DNA from 3 places in the Streptomyces sp. NPDC047022 genome. Region 3 is predicted to be linked to each of the others. Evidence: riboswitches for the same ligand, from Rfam matches in the RefSeq annotation. Region 3 holds a riboswitch; each other region holds the start of a gene.

What was found. Region 3 has a riboswitch for cyclic di-AMP ahead of ABZ845_RS30080 (M23 family metallopeptidase). Riboswitches for the same ligand answer to the same signal wherever they lie in the genome.
Positions count from the first base shown of each region.
Region 1: another riboswitch for cyclic di-AMP. It lies ahead of ABZ845_RS10145 (NlpC/P60 family protein); the one in region 3 lies ahead of ABZ845_RS30080 (M23 family metallopeptidase).
Region 2: another riboswitch for cyclic di-AMP. It lies ahead of ABZ845_RS22835 (M23 family metallopeptidase); the one in region 3 lies ahead of ABZ845_RS30080 (M23 family metallopeptidase).

Region 1 is NZ_JBEYVV010000006.1:188,405-193,486, reverse strand. Features, by position in the region: gene ABZ845_RS10160 (MFS transporter) at 1-300, opposite strand, end outside; gene ABZ845_RS10155 (MarR family transcriptional regulator) at 340-798, opposite strand; gene ABZ845_RS10150 (helix-turn-helix domain-containing protein) at 966-1,658, shown strand; cyclic di-AMP (ydaO/yuaA leader) riboswitch at 1,963-2,138, shown strand; gene ABZ845_RS10145 (NlpC/P60 family protein) at 2,146-3,348, shown strand; gene ABZ845_RS10140 (SsgA family sporulation/cell division regulator) at 3,451-3,810, opposite strand; gene ABZ845_RS10135 (hypothetical protein) at 3,883-4,191, opposite strand; gene mgrA (L-glyceraldehyde 3-phosphate reductase) at 4,562-5,082, shown strand, end outside.
Region 2 is NZ_JBEYVV010000024.1:49,369-54,450, forward strand. Features, by position in the region: gene ABZ845_RS22825 (HPr family phosphocarrier protein) at 1-231, shown strand, start outside; gene ABZ845_RS22830 (GntR family transcriptional regulator) at 506-1,186, opposite strand; gene ABZ845_RS22835 (M23 family metallopeptidase) at 1,388-2,128, opposite strand; cyclic di-AMP (ydaO/yuaA leader) riboswitch at 2,141-2,313, opposite strand; gene ABZ845_RS22840 (pitrilysin family protein) at 2,543-3,931, opposite strand; gene ABZ845_RS22845 (pitrilysin family protein) at 3,928-5,082, opposite strand, start outside.
Region 3 is NZ_JBEYVV010000050.1:21,012-26,093, reverse strand. Features, by position in the region: gene ABZ845_RS30095 (dihydrofolate reductase family protein) at 1-199, shown strand, start outside; tRNA gene ABZ845_RS30090 (tRNA-Met) at 305-378, shown strand; gene ABZ845_RS30085 (PP2C family protein-serine/threonine phosphatase) at 600-1,874, shown strand; cyclic di-AMP (ydaO/yuaA leader) riboswitch at 2,108-2,264, shown strand; gene ABZ845_RS30080 (M23 family metallopeptidase) at 2,276-3,283, shown strand; gene ABZ845_RS30075 (aldo/keto reductase) at 3,431-4,375, shown strand; gene ABZ845_RS30070 (PrsW family glutamic-type intramembrane protease) at 4,473-5,082, opposite strand, start outside.

The sequences.
Region 1 (5,082 bases), on a different contig from region 3:
GGCGCCGGCCAGGGCGGCGAACACGACGATGACGGTGAGCCCTGTGACCAGGGTGCGCTTGGCGCCGAAGCGGCTGGAGAACCAGCCGACGATCAGCATGGCGACGGCGGTCACGATCAGATAGCTGCTGAACAGCAGGGAGACCTGGCTGGGTGAGGCACGAAGGCTCTCGGCCAGGGCGGGCAGGATCGGGTCCACCAGACCGATGCCCATGAAGGAAATGACGCAGGCGAACGCCACGGCCCAGACGGCCTTGGGCTGTCTGAACGGGCTGGCAGCCGTTCCACGCGGTGCTGTCATGCGCTCTCTTCCACAACGTAGAGGAATGAAAGGTGAGGGTCAGAAACGGGACCGGCGGTCCTGGATCGCGCGGGCCACGGCGGGCAGAGCGGTCTTCACCGCCTGCTGCTCGGCTTCGGTCAGTTCCTCCATGAGCTCCTGAAGGGCCTGGGCGCGTTCGGCCCGCCGCTGCCGGACCACCTCGAGGCCGATGTCGGTGGCCTCCACCAGCACGCCGCGGCCGTCGCTGCGGTCCGCGGCGCGCCGCACCAGGCCCGCACGCTCCATGCGCGTGACGAGCTGGGTCATGTTGGGCTGGGAGGCGTTCTCGGCCCGAGCGAGTTCGGTCAGCCTCTGCGGTCCCTCGCGGCCGAGCCGGGCGAGCGCGGAGGACGCCGCCGCGCTCAGGCCGCCGGCCGTGGCGCTGTGGCGTACATACCGGACCATCTGCTCGACGGCGGTCATCAAGTCCTCCGACGACACCTGAGGGGCCGCCGGATCCATAACCCGCTTATGCATAACCGCATCATGCACTTACATGTAGCGTGAAACAAGTCCTGTGCACCCGGCCGCCCACGACTCGATCTGCGCCTCCCGCCATTCGGTGGCGCGACAGACCCCTCCCCCATCAGGTGATACGAGGCACACCGCCGATTTCGAGGGGGCCCTCATGTTACGCTCGACACATGAGCCCCCGTTCCGCTCTCCCCGCGCCCGAGGCACCGGCCAAACCACTGCGCCGAGACGCGCAGCGCAACCGGGACGCGATCGTGGCCGCCGCCCGCGACGCGTTCGCGGTCGAGGGCGTGGGCGCCTCGCTCGAGGGCGTGGCCCGTCAGGCCGGCGTCGCCATCGGCACGCTCTACCGGCACTTCCCCACCCGGCTCGCCCTGGTCGAAGAGCTCTTCGCGGCAAAGTTCACCGATCTGCTCGACGCCGCCGAAGAAGCGGCGGCCATGGACGACGCCTGGCAGGGGTTCTGCCACTACCTGGAGAGGTTCGCCGAACTCCAGGCGTGCGACCGCGCCTTCAACGACCTCGTCTCGTCCAAGCTGCCGACCCACGCGGTCAGTTGCCAGTCCGTCGAGCGCGCGAAGGAACTGGCCGACCAGATCTTCCACAACGCCCAGCAGCAGGGAGTCCTGCGGGACGACGTCGTTCCCGAGGACCTCGCCTTCGTCATGTGGTCGCAGGCGGGCATCATCCAGGCGACCCGCACCGTCGCCCCCAACGCCTGGCGGCGCCACCTCCATCTGATGCTCGACGCGTTCCGCGCCCAGTGCGCCCATGAACTCCCCGAGCCCCCGCTCACTCGCCGGCAGGTCGATGAATCCCTCACCGCCTTCGAGTGCCGCGAGGATGCCTGCGCCGAGTGCTGAACAGGCGTTCTTGGCAACGATCGCCTCGTAGCCGACCGCGCGTTCCTCATATCTCGTGGCCACGGCCCGATTCCGTTGGAGCCGGTTCTTCGAGAACCGTCTCTCCAATGCCGACGGCATGAGCGGTACTGCGGCCCCGCTCGCGGCGTCACGCTCCGCGAACAGGGCGACACAGCGGAGGAGTCCCGCTTGAAGTCACGAAAATGTATCGGGCATATCACCCACCAACCTTCACAGGGGCCACATCAGTTGGCTACCGTCACGGGCGGGCCGTACGGCACCCACCGGCGAACGTCGCCGGGCCGCTCGGCCTCCGCCGAGTCCGGCGTGCCCCCTTCACGGCATCCGGAGCCGGGGACCCAACCGACCTTGGGGTGAATCGGCCCAGCCTCCCGCGGGGAATTGGGCTGTAGGGCAACCCTTCCGAACCACCCGCCCGAACCCGACAGCTAACTCGGTAGGCGGAAAATGGAAGGAGTCGCCTCCCTTGGCGTCGCATCGCAAGTCGCGCCCCGCCAGTGCCCTGGTAACGGGCATACGCACCCCCGCCATCGCCACGGCCGCGCTCACCACCGTGGCCCTGTTGTCCCAGACCGCCAACGCCGCCCCCTCCTCCGACGGAAAGCCGAGCGTCGAGGAGGTCGAGAAGAAGGTCGACGACCTGTACCACCAGGCGGAGTCGGCTACCGACAAGTACAACGAGGCCAAGGAGAAGGCCGACAAGCAGCGCAAGAGCGTCGACACCTTGCTGGACGACGTCGCCCGGCGCACGGAGAAGCTCAACAAGGCGCGTGAGGAACTGGGTACGTTCGCCGCCGCCCAGTACCGGACGGGGGCCGCCGCGCCCGACACCGCCACCTTCTTCCTCGCGAACTCGCCGCAGGACTACTTCGACCAGACCCAGCTGATGGGCAGGCTGACCTCACGGGAAAAGGGCGCGGTCGACGACTACGTCACCCAGCAGTCGGCGACCATGAAGCAGCGGCAGGAGGCCGCCAAGAGCCTCCAGACGCTGACCGCGTCGCAGAACGAGCTGAAGACCGAGAAGGCCGCCGTGCAGCAGAAGCTCGCCTCGGCTCGCCAACTGCTCTCCGAGCTGACGGCGCAGGAGAAGGCCCGGCTCGCCGCGATCGAGAAGCAGAAGCAGGAGGAGGCCGCGCGCAAGGCCGCGGAGCTCGCGAAAGAGCAGGCGGCCGCGGAGGCGGCGCAGAAAGCCGCCGCCGCGAGATCCTCGAGCTCGTCCGGTTCTTCCGGCTCGACGACCTCTACGGGTTCGACCGGTTCGACGGGCTCGACGGGCTCGACCGGCTCGTCCTCGGACTCCTCGTACACCGCCAAGGCCGCAAAGGCGCTCGCCTTCGCCCGCGCGCAGATCGGCAAGCCGTACGTCTGGGGCGCCACCGGTCCCGGCTCCTACGACTGCTCCGGCCTCACCTCGGCCGCCTGGAGGGCTGCGGGCGTGAATCTGCCGCGGACCACGTACGACCAGGTCAACGTGGGCACCACGGTTTCCCTGGCCAATGCGCAGCCGGGTGACCTCGTCTTCTTCTACGACGACATCAGCCACGTCGGCATCTACATCGGCAACGGCATGATGATCCACGCTCCGAAGCCCGGCGCATACGTCCGCGAGGAGTCGATCTACTACGGCGGTGAGTCGATCATCCACAGCGTGGTACGGCCGGCCTGAGTGACGGCGGCGAGCGTCTTCCGGGTGAAGCCGGACGGCCGCCCGAGTTCTGCGTTGTACCAGAGCTCGGGCGTCTTCCGGCCAGGAGCTGACATCCGGGGTTCAGCCCGCCAGCAGATGCGCCAGCTCCGCATCCAGGTCCAAGTGCTCCGGCTCGGACCCGGGCGGCACCATGAGCCGCGTTTCGCCGAGGAAGGATTCCACGCCGTCCGCCGGGAGTTCGAGCAGGACCGAACCCGCCGGCGGGCTGAGGGCGATGTAGAGCACATCCCTGCCGAGTCCGTCGCCCGACCACATGCGGACGTCTCCATGACCCGCGTGCCCCCGCAGGGCCTCGGTCAGCGTGTCGCGGCTGAAGAACCACTCGACCACCGCGCCGTCCGTGCCGCCGCCAGTCTCGAAGACGGCGCGGACGGCGTAGGGGTCCCCGGCCTCGTAGTGGAGTTCCATGGACAACGGCATGGACAGCTCACGTGACAGGACGAGCCGTACGGGCAGCTCGTACGCCACGGCTCTCGACGCTTTCACGGTCCGTCAGTGCTGGGCGGTCAGCAGCTGGTCCACGATCCAGAGGTCGACGCTGCCGTTCCGGACCGGGGTCACGTCCTTCCACCAGCCGTGGTTCCAGACGTAGAGGCGGTGACCGTCCCAGCGGAACTGTCCCTCCTGGTACGCGGCGGGCTTGCCACTGCGGACGCCGTGGTCCTCGTGGCTGACGACCGAGGCCCGGTCTACAGGTCCGGACGTCGCCGCCGACGCCGTACCACCGGCGCCGAGAACGGCTCCGCCCACGATCAGCGCGGAAGCGACAGCGGCCGGAACGCGCCTGACGAACCTGTTCATAATCATCTCCCTGTGACGTGCCACGATTCCGCCTCGTAGGCGTGTGGCCTCGCTCTGTGAACGGCGTTGCAAGACGGTTGTACCCGTCTTCCGCCGGGCGGCCGAACCAATTCGGAGGGGTCCCTCACGTTCGACTCCGCCAGAGTACTCGAGGGGCCCCTCATGTTTGCGGTGAGGCTCATCACAGCACGTCGGAAGGGTGCGAAGAGCGGCTCAACACCCCCGTACGGCAACGCGGGAGCGATTAAGAAACGGCACTGGTGAATCCCATGAAAGGGAACAGTTGGACTTCAGGATCACTTAGGAGCAGGGTGGGCCCGTGCCCTCGATCCCGACGGGCACTCTTTACTGCACCACCGGAGACCATCCGATGAACTACCTCGCGGACCCCGATCGCTACAGCGGCACCATGCGCTACCGGCGCACCGGACGCTCGGGGCTCGACCTTCCCCTGCTGTCCCTGGGTTACTGGCACAACTTCGGAGACGACCAGCCGTTCGAGACCCAGCGCGACATCGCCCTGCGGGCCTTCGACCTCGGGATCACCCACCATGACCTCGCGAACAACTACGGGCCGCCCTACGGCTCCGCGGAGATCAACTTCGGGCGCCTGATGAAGCAGGACCTGGCCCCGTACCGCGATGAACTGGTGATCTCCACCAAGGCCGGCTGGGACATGTGGCCCGGCCCCTACGGACAGGGCGGCGGCTCCCGGAAGTACCTGCTCGCGTCGCTCGACCAGTCGCTGAGCCGCATGGGGCTCGACTACGTGGACATCTTCTACTCCCACCGGCTCGACGCGACCACGCCGCTGGAGGAGACGATGGGCGCGCTGGACACCGCCGTCCGCCAGGGCAAGGCCCTGTATGTCGGCATCTCCTCGTACGACGC
Region 2 (5,082 bases), on a different contig from region 3:
CCCGCCTCCATCTTCGTCCGGGCGGCCACGGCCTCCGGAGTTCCCGTGACCATCGCCAAGGCCGACGGCAACCCCGTGAACGCCGCGTCCATGCTCGCGGTCCTCGGTCTGGGCGCGCAGGGTGGCGAGGAGATCGTCCTCGCCTCGGACGCGGAGGGTGCGGACGCCGCTCTGGACCGTCTCGCCAAGCTGGTCGCGGAGGGGCTCGAGGAGCTTCCCGAGACCGTCTGATCTGCCTTTCGGGCGTCTTCGGGCGCCCTGGGGAGCCCTCGGGCGTCCCCCCACGGCTCAGCCGCGTCGGCCCACGGGAAGGCGCGGCTTCGCCGTATGCGCGGCACGCAATTCGGCGGCGCACGGAGGAAGGCACAAAAGCGCGCGGCACGCGAAAATCACGCCACCCGTTTTCCCGGGCACACGGAAATAAAGACATCCGGAAGAGCCGCTCACCGAATGCCGCCGCGAATACCTCTCTTTGTATACGGCGCCCGCGTTAATGCCGGAGTCCCTACATGTTTACGGGGTGTTTCGAAGTCCTCACGCGGTCGGCGCCGCCCGCCCGGCCGGGGAAGCGCAGCCGGTGCGCCGCGGTCGTCCGTTCGGCGTGGAGAGCCATGATCGCCCGGGCGCGCTCGCCGTCGCCGCGTGCGACGGCGTCCACGATGGCGCCGTGCTCCGCCCAGGACTCCAGGGGGCTGAGCGGCGCCTCCACGACGTACATCCAGGCGATCTTATGCCGCAGCTGGGCGAGCGCGGAGGTCAGCGCGGGGCTCGCGCTGGCCTGGGCGAGCGTCTCGTGGAACCAGGCACCCAGCGAGCGCAGATCCTCGCCGCCGCCCCTCCTGGCCCGCTCCTGACCCAGTCTGACCAGGCCGCGCAGGACCTTGAGATGGGCCTCCGTGCGGCGCTGCGCGGCCCGCGCGGCACCGAGCGGCTCCAGGAGTAACCGCATCTCCAGGAGGTCGCCGCCCTCCTGATCGGTGGGTTCCGCCACGCACGCGCCGGCGTGCCTGCGGGTGACCACGAAGCCCTCGGCCTCCAGTGTGCGCAGCGCCTCGCGCACGGGGACGCGGGAGACGCCGTACCGGCGCGCGAGAAGCTCCTCGGTGAGCCGGCTGCCGCGTGCGTGGACACCCGAGACGATGTCGTCACGGATCGCCGTGCATACCGCGTGCGCCGGAATACGCATGTCCGACCTCCGCCTTAATTCCCGCGAAACGTCGCCGATCGGCGTGTGTTCAACCGACTCTATTGCAGCGGAGCGGAATTTCCGACGGCGGGCCGGAATCCATGGATATTTTTTGGACAAACAGCGGTTCGAAACGACAACGGCCCCGGCACTGAGCCGGGGCCGCCGCGGTACGGCACACGGTGCACGTACGAACGTTCGTCAGACGTTCACGCCGTGCGACCGCAGGTAGGCGACGGGGTCGATGTCCGAGCCGTACTCGGGGGACGTACGGGCCTCGAAGTGCAGGTGCGGCCCGGTGGTGTTTCCCGTGGCTCCCGAAAGCGCTATCCGGCTGCCCGGGGTGACCCGCTGCCCCACCGAGACGCCGATGGACGAGAGATGGCCGTACTGGGTGTAGGAGCCGTCGTTCATCCTGATGACGATCTGGTTGCCGTACGCGCCGCCCCAGCCCGTCTCGACGACCGTGCCGGCGCCCACGGCGTGCACGGGGGTTCCGGTGGCGGCGTGGAAGTCGATGCCGGTGTGGGCGCCGGAGGACCACAGGGATCCACCGGTGCGGTAGCCCGTGGAGACATAGGAGCCGTAGATCGGCGCCACGAAGGTGTTCAGGCGGCGGCGCTCGGCCTCGCGGGCGGCGCGCTCCTTGGCCTCCCGCTCCTTGGCGGCCAGCTTGCGCGCGGCCTCCTCGGCCTGCTTCCGCTCGGCTGCCTGCTTCTGGGCGGCGGCCTGGGCGTCGATCTTGTCGGCGACCGAGTCCCCGAGAGCGACGGCCCGCATCAGACCGGTCTGCTCCACGGGAGCGCCGGCGGCGAGCGCCGGCGCGGACAGCGTGCCGATGACGCCGGTGGTGGTGAGTGCCGCGACGCCCACGGCGTTCGCGGTCGTACGCCTCATGCTGCTGGGACGACGGTGCTTCCCGGTGGCGCAGGTGAACGCCATGAAGTGGCTGGTCCTTTCCTTCCCTCTCGCCTACCGGGTTAGCTGACGGGTTCGGAGCAGGAAGGTCTCCTACGGGCTTGCGCCCGATTCACCCCAGGGACATGGGCGCCTCCGGTCGCGAAGGCGCAGGGTGGGTCCCCGGCTCCCCTGGCTCGCGCCGTACGGGGACTCGGCGATGGCTGTCCGGTGCCGCGGGTGCGGCGCACTGCCTGACGGACAGCCCGGACGACGCTAGAAGGACCGTCTTTCCAACACCAAACCGGCAGCGGTGTTTGTAGCGCATCCCACAGGGCAGACAGGCAACCTCGCGGCAATACGGACAAACACACGGGGCCGGGGCCCTGGTGGTGAAAAGACCGCCAGGGCCCCGGCCACGCGCCCCGCGGGGCGCCGCCGAGCGTGCGTGGTGTCCTGCTACTCCGCGGGTACGACGCTCACTTCGCCGATGCCCAGTTGCCTCACGGGCTCCTCGATATGCGCGGCATCGCCGACGAGGACGGTCACCAGACGGTCCACGGGGAACGCGTTCACGACGGCTGCCGTCGCCTCCACCGTGCCGGTGGCCGCGAGTGCCTGATACAGCGTCGCCTGGAAGTCGTCCGGAAGGTGCTGCTCGACCTGGTCGGCGAGCGTGCTCGCGACGGCGGCGGCCGTCTCGAACTTCAGCGGTGCCACGCCGACCAGATTCTGCACGGCGACATCGCGCTCGGCGTCCGTCAGGCCCTCGGCCGCCAGCGTGCGCAGTACCTTCCAGAGGTCGTCGAGCGCCGGACCGGTGTTCGGCGTGTCGACGGAGCCGCTGATGGCCAGCATCGCGGCGCCCGTGCCGTCGGGCGCGGAGCGCAGCACCTGACCGAACGCCCGCACCCCGTAGGTGTAGCCCTTCTCCTCGCGCAGGACCCGGTCCAGACGCGAGGTGAGGGTCCCGCCCAGACAGTAGGTACCGAGCACCTGGGGGGGCCACACGCGGTCATGCCGGTCGGCTCCGATCCGGCCGATCAGCAGCTGCGTCTGGACGGCTCCGGGGCGGTCCACGATGATCACTCGGCCGGTGTCGTCCGCCGTCACCGGCGGCACGGGACGCGGGCCGGCGGGGGCTCCCGTCCAGGCGCCGAGGGTGTCCGCGAGCAGCTCGTCGAGGTCGATCCCGGTGAGGTCCCCGACCACGACCGCGGTGGCGGTCGCCGGGCGGACATGGCGCTCGTAGAAGGCGCGGACGGCGGCGGAGTCGATGCGCGAGACCGTCTCCTCGGTGCCCTGGCGCGGGCGCGACATGCGCGAGGACGCCGGAAACAGCTCCTTGGAGAGCTCCTTCGCGGCACGCCGGGCCGGGTTGGCGGTCTCATGGGGGATCTCGTCGAGGCGGTTGCGCACCAGGCGGTCCACCTCGCTGTCCTCGAACGCCGGCGACCTCAGGGCGTCGGCGAGCAGCCCGAGTGCCTTCGGCAGGCGGGAGACCGGCACTTCGAGGGACAGGCGCACGCCGGGGTGATCGGCGTGCGCGTCGAGGGTGGCGCCGCAGCGCTCGAGCTCCGCGGCGAACTCCTCGGCGGAGTGCTTGTCGGTGCCCTCGGAGAACGCGCGCGCCATGATCGTGGCGACGCCGTCGAGTCCGTCGGGCTCGGCGTCCAGGGGCGCGTCGAGCATCACCTCGACGGCGACGACCCGCTGGCCGGGGCGGTGGCAGCGCAGCACGGTCAGGCCGTTGCCGAGCGCGCCGCGCTCGGGCGCCGGGAAGGCCCAGGGCCGGGCCTCGCCGGGCTGGGGCTGCGGGTGGAAGTCCATGGTCGCGAGCTCGGTCACTTCGCCGACTCCTCGTCTTCGCTGGTGCCTTCGGCGGCGGTGGTCTCTGCTGCTTCGGCGGTCTCGGCTCCGGGTGCGACCGGTTCGTACACGAGCACCGCGCGGTTGTCCGGGCGCAGCCTGGCCTTGGCGATCTCCCGGACCTCGTCGGCGGTGACCTCCAGGACGCGGTCCACGGCGGTCAGGGCGAGCTGCGGATCACCGAACAGCACGGCGAAACGGCACAGTTCGTCGGCGCGGCCCGCGACCGTGCCGAGACGGTCCAGCCATTCGCGCTCCAGCTGGGCCTGGGCGCGCTCCATCTCCTCGGGCGTGGGCCCTTCTTCGGCGAACCGGGCGAGCTCCTCGTCGATCGCCGCCTCGATGACCGGCACCTCGACGTCGCCGGAGGTCTTCACGTCCAGCCAGCCCAGGGAGGGCGCCGCGGCGAGCCTCAGCAGGCCGAACCCGGCGGCGACCGCGGTGCGGTCACGTCGTACCAGCCGGTTGTAAAGGCGGGAGGACTCGCCGCCGCCGATGATGGTCAGGGCCACGTCGGCCGCGTCGCACGCGCGCGTGCCGTCCTGCGGCAGCCGGTAGGCGGCCATCAGGGCGCGCGCCGGGACCTCCTCCCGCACGACCTCGCGCAGCTGTCCGCCGATGACGTCGGGCAGCGAGCCGTCACGCGGCTGGGGCTTGCCGTCGTAGGACGCGATGGAGCCGAAGTACTTCTCCACCCAGGCGAGGGTCTGCTCGGGGTCGATGTCGCCGACCACGGACAGGACGGCGTTGTTGGGAGCGTAGTAGGTGCGGAAGAACGCCCGCGCGTCCTCCAGGGTGGCCGCGTCCAGGTCCGCCATCGAACCGATCGGCGTGTGGTGGTACGGGTGGCCCTCCGGGTAGGCGAGGGCGGTCAGCTTCTCGAAGGCCGTTCCGTACGGGACGTTGTCGTAGCGCTGGCGGCGCTCGTTCTTCACGACGTCCCGCTGGTTCTCCATGGACTCGTCGTCGAGAGCGGCGAGCAGGGAGCCCATCCGGTCGGCCTCCAGCCAGAGGGCGAGCTCCAGCTGGTGGGTCGGCATGGTCTCGAAGTAGTTCGTGCGCTCGAAGCTGGTGGTGCCGTTCAGCGAACCGCCGGCGCCCTGCACCAGCTCGAAGTGCCCGTTGCCCTT
Region 3 (5,082 bases):
GCTGATCCTGGATGCCGGGGTGCGACGGGTGGTCACCGCCTGGCGTGAACCGGACACGTTCGTGAAGTCGGCCGACGGGAACGCGGTCCTGGTGGCGGAGGGCGCCGATGTGGTGCTGCTGCCGGGGTACGAGGCGCTCGCCAAGGCCCCGAACGCCCATCTGCTCGGCCCGCTCAGCCCGCCGCCGAGCCGCCCCTGACGCGCCGCGGCGGCCCCTCGGGAGACCGGAATCCGCTGGTGAGGGGCCCTGAGCGGAAAACCGTGTGCTTGGCCTCCCGCGCATGGCGTACACTGGTTTCACCGACGCGGGGTGGAGCAGCTCGGTAGCTCGCTGGGCTCATAACCCAGAGGTCGCAGGTTCAAATCCTGTCCCCGCTACTGACGGCGGAGGGCCGGAGTCCGAAAGGGCTCCGGCCCTCCGTGTTTTCCGGGGCATCCCCGTTTTCCGGGGCATCCGCGTTTTCCCGGGCGCGCGTGCCTCCCCGAACCCGGTGTCTTCCCGGGCGCCCGTGCTTTCCAGAACGTCCCTGGGCGCACGCCAGTACTCCGCCCGGCCCACAGCGGTCGCCTTCCGCTCACCTTCCGGAAAGCCTGGACGGGTGGTGCAGCAAGCAGGTGCGCGGTGCGTCGAGACGTTCTACGACCAACATGACCGGCCGGAGGACAGCCGGGCGTCCGGCGATCCCGGACCCGGCGGCAAGGCCGCCGGGGCCCTCGGGGCGCCGGGCCGGGCCGGAGGCGAAGGCAGGGGGGAGGGCGAGACCCTCCGTTCCCTGCGGGTGCGGGCACTGCTGTCAGCCCTGCCCGCGCTGCTCATCGCCATAGGCGCCGGCTACGACTGGCTCACCCTCTCCGATGTCACGGCGGGTCCCCTCTTCACCGCCGCCCCGCTCGTCGCCGCGCTCCTGTACGCGCTGCGCGGCACCGTTCTCACCGGGGTGGCCGCCGTCCTCGCCATCCTCGTGATCCATTTCGGGCCCCGCCTCGGGCTCGGCCTCGCCGCTCGCGCCGGATCGGTCACCGAGACGGTCACCATCGTCACCGTCGCCGTCCTGGCCGTCCTGCTCAATGTGCTCGTACGCCGCAAGAACGAACGCCTGGCCTCAGCCCGCGAGATCGCCGGGGCCGTCCAGCGCGCCGTGCTGCCCGAACCCGCCGCCCGCATCGGCGGACTGGACATCGCCGCCCGCTACGAGGCGGCCCACGCGGGCGCCTTCATCGGCGGTGACCTGTACGCCGTGCAGGACTCCCCGCACGGAGTGCGGCTCATCGTCGGGGACGTGCGCGGAAAGGGAATGGGGGCCGTGGCCGCGGTCGCCGTCCTCATCGGCGCCTTCCGGGAGGCCGCCGAGCAGGAGACGACGCTGGAGGCCGTCGTCCAGCGCCTGGAGCGGGCGCTGTCGCGCGAGGGCACCCGGCGTCAGGGGCTCGACGCGTCCGAGGGTTTCACCACCGCGGTGCTCGTGGAGATCCCGCACGGGGGCGGGGCCACCCGTATCGTCAACCGCGGCCACCCCGCCCCCTTGCTCCTGCTTCCGGACGGCACTCTGAGCGTGCTGGAGACCCAGGAGAGCGCGCTGCCGCTCGGGATGGGCGACCTGGGGATCTGGCCGGACCGCGCCGAGGAGCGGGACTTCCCGCCCGGGGCGACGCTGCTCCTGCACACGGACGGCGTCTCCGAAGCGCGGGACGCGCACGGCGAGTTCTACGATCCCGCGGCCCGGCTGGCCGGATGCGGAACTCCCGCTCCCGGTGCCCTGCTGTCCGCCGTCGTCGAGGATGTCGCCCGCCACACCAAGGGCCGTGCGACGGACGACATGGCTCTGCTCGCGGTACGCCGTCCCGACGCGCCCGAGGTTTCCCGGCCCTCTTGATGATTGTCACGGCCGGTGAGCACATGATGCCTCTCCGCATAACAATTGACGAACCGTCACATTGTCCGAGGTTTATGGAGCGTGGTCAACTCGCCCTTTTTGGGTGGTTCATGGTGTGAAAGTCCTGGCCAAAGGCGTAAAGGATCTCTCTGAACAGCTTGGAATCCGGGTCCCGCGTCTATTAACGTTCGATAACGCAGCGCGGTCGTCCCAGCCGTCACAAGAGGCGGCTCCGTGCGCGTGTGCCGAATCCCGCAAGGGAGCCGGGGAACCACCACCTTGGGGTGAATCGGGCGGAGACCGTCGTGGCAGCACGGCTGGTATACGCGCGTAGGAGACCTTCCTCTCCGAACCCGTCAGCTAACCCGGTAGGCGAGACGGAAGGAAAGGAGTGCGCCCACGTGGCGTCCAACCGGCCTGCCCAGAGCACCTCGTTCGCCCCGAACGACACCCACGCGTTCGGCTTCGCACCCGGCGCCGACGAGGCCCCCTGGGAGGAGTGGAACCCCACCGAGGACTCCCTCCGTCCCGTCCGCGGTCGCCACCGCGTCAGCAAGCAGCGTGGGGGCGGACTCGCGCGCAGCTCCACCGTGCTCGGCGTCGGCGTGATAGCGGCCGTCGGCGCGGGCGGTATGGCCAGTGCCCAGACCGGCAAGGCGCCCGTCTCCATCTCCATGCCGGACCTGTCCTCGCTCACGCACTCGGCCAAGGAGCTGATCGGCGAGGACACCGGCGCGAAGCACTCCGAAGGCACGACGGCCACCGAGGCGGCGTCGGACGGCTCCGGCGCGGGTGAGGCGCTGCGCTCCCGCATCATGCAGCAGGCCGAGTCCCAGCGGGACAGCCTGGCATCCGCTTCCGTGCAGGCGACGGAAGACGCCGCCGTGAAGAAGGCCGCCGCCGCGGCGGCCAAGGCGCAGGACGACGCCGTGGCCAAGATCGCCGCCGCCAAGAAGGCGGAAGAGGCCAAGAAGAAGGCCGAGGAGGCGAGGCTGGCCGAACTCGCCAAGCAGTACACGCTGCCGACCTCCTCCTACACCCTCACCTCCCGCTTCGGTGACGCCGGTTCCATGTGGTCCTCCGGCTACCACACCGGTCTCGACTTCGCCGCGCCCACCGGGACGCTCATCAAGGCGATCCACAGCGGCACCATCACGGAGGCCGGCTGGGCCGGAGCCTACGGCTACCGCACGATCCTGACGCTGGACGACGGCACGCAACTCTGGTTCTGCCACCAGTCGTCCATCAACGTCAGCGTGGGCCAGAAGGTGTCCACGGGCGACGTCATCGGGCGCGTCGGCGCGACCGGCAATGTGACCGGACCGCACGTGCACCTGGAGGTCCACCCGAACGGCGGCGCCGCGATCGACCCGATGGCCTGGCTGCAGGGCAAGGGCCTCAACCCCTGACGGACGCCCCGGCAGGGGCCCCGAAGCATCCCCGCCGACCGCCCCCGGGCCGCAGTGCCCGCGGGGCGGAGTGCGGGGATCCGTTCATTTGCGTGATCTTTGCCCCGCTCCGGAACGCCACTGCCGGTACGGGCGTTGACGCAGTTCATGACTTCCCTTCGCAAGCTCGGCTCCTCCGACCTCGAGGTCTTCCCGCTCTCCCTCGGCGGCAACGTCTTCGGCTGGACCGCCGACGAGGCGCAGTCCTTCGCCGTCCTCGACGCCTACACCGCGGCCGGCGGCAACTTCATCGACACGGCCGACGCGTACTCGGCCTGGGTTCCCGGCCACCGGGGCGGTGAGTCCGAGACCGTCCTCGGCGCATGGCTGAAGGCGCGCGGCAACCGCGCGGACGTCGTCGTCGCCACCAAGGTCAGCCAGCACCCCGAGTACAAGGGGCTGTCCGCGGCGAACATCAAGGCCGCGGCCGACGCGTCGCTGCGCCGCCTGGACACAGACCACATCGACCTCTACTACACACACTTCGATCAGCCGGACGTGCCCGTCGAGGAGATCATCGGCGCGCTCGACGAACTGGTGAAGGCGGGCAAGGTGCGCGCCATCGGCGCCTCCAACATCTCCGCCGAGCGCCTGAAGGAGTCCCTCGACTTCTCCGACCGCGAGAACCTGGCGCGCTACGTGGCACTCCAGCCGCACTACAACCTGGTCTCGCGCGACACATACGAGGGCGCGCTCCAGGACGTCGCCTCCCGGACCGGCCTCGCGGCGATGCCGTACTACGCGCTGGCCGCCGGCTTCCTCACGGGCAAGTACCGGCCGGGCGCCACCGTGGACTCGGCGCGGGCGCAGGGCGCGGGCAAGCACCTTCGGACCGAACGCGGCCCCCGGGTCCTGGCGACCCTCGACGAGATCGCGGTGGACCGGGGCGTGGAGGTCGCGACGGTGGCCCTGGCATGGCTGGCCGGCCGGCCGACGGTGGCGGCCCCGATCGCCTCCGCCCGCACGCCGCAGCAGTTGCCGGCCCTGCTCGCGGTGGCCGATCTGGTGCTCACCGAGGAGGAGACGGAGAAACTGACGGCGGCTTCCGCCTGACCGGCGGGCCCGGCGCCCGGCCCCGTGGGCTCCGCGTATCCCCGTGCCGTGCCCCCGTCGTATCCCCGTGCCGTGCCCCGCGTGCTCCTGTGTGCCGCTACGCGCGATACGGGTTGTGCTGCCCAGGGTGCACGGGGTGCGGAGCGTGCGCGGGGTGCACGGGGTGCACGGGGTGTGGGGCCTGCGCGGGGTGCGGGACCTGCGGGGCGTGCGCGGGGTACGGCGCCACCGGGCCGTGCGGCGGTGCCCAGTACGCGGGGGCGTAGCCGTACATCGGCCGCGGCGGCGGTACCACCACCGGCGGCGCCACCGGTGTCATCGCCCGCGCGGCGTGGGCGAGAGCCGGGCGTGCCACCTCCCGCCGCGCCCACAGCTCGGCGAGCAGCTCCTGCTCCCGCGCGACGAAATCGGCACCGGCCCGGCCCCGGCGCCCCCGCCCGCGCAGGAACGCCAGTGATGTCGCGCAGGTCTCGTACTGCGCTACCGCGCGCGCCGCCGTCTTGCCGAAATGGTGTCCCGCCCATTGCCGGGCCAGCCTCCGTGCACGCATCGAGCCCAGCACGAACGGCTCCACCGGCCCCAGCCACCCGGCGACCGCGTACGCCGGAAGCTCCTCCCTGACGGTCCGCAGCTCGCGCTGCCTGGTCCAGACGGCCAGCCAGGTCAGCAGCCCGAACGCGGGAACCATGAAGGACAGGTAGACCGCG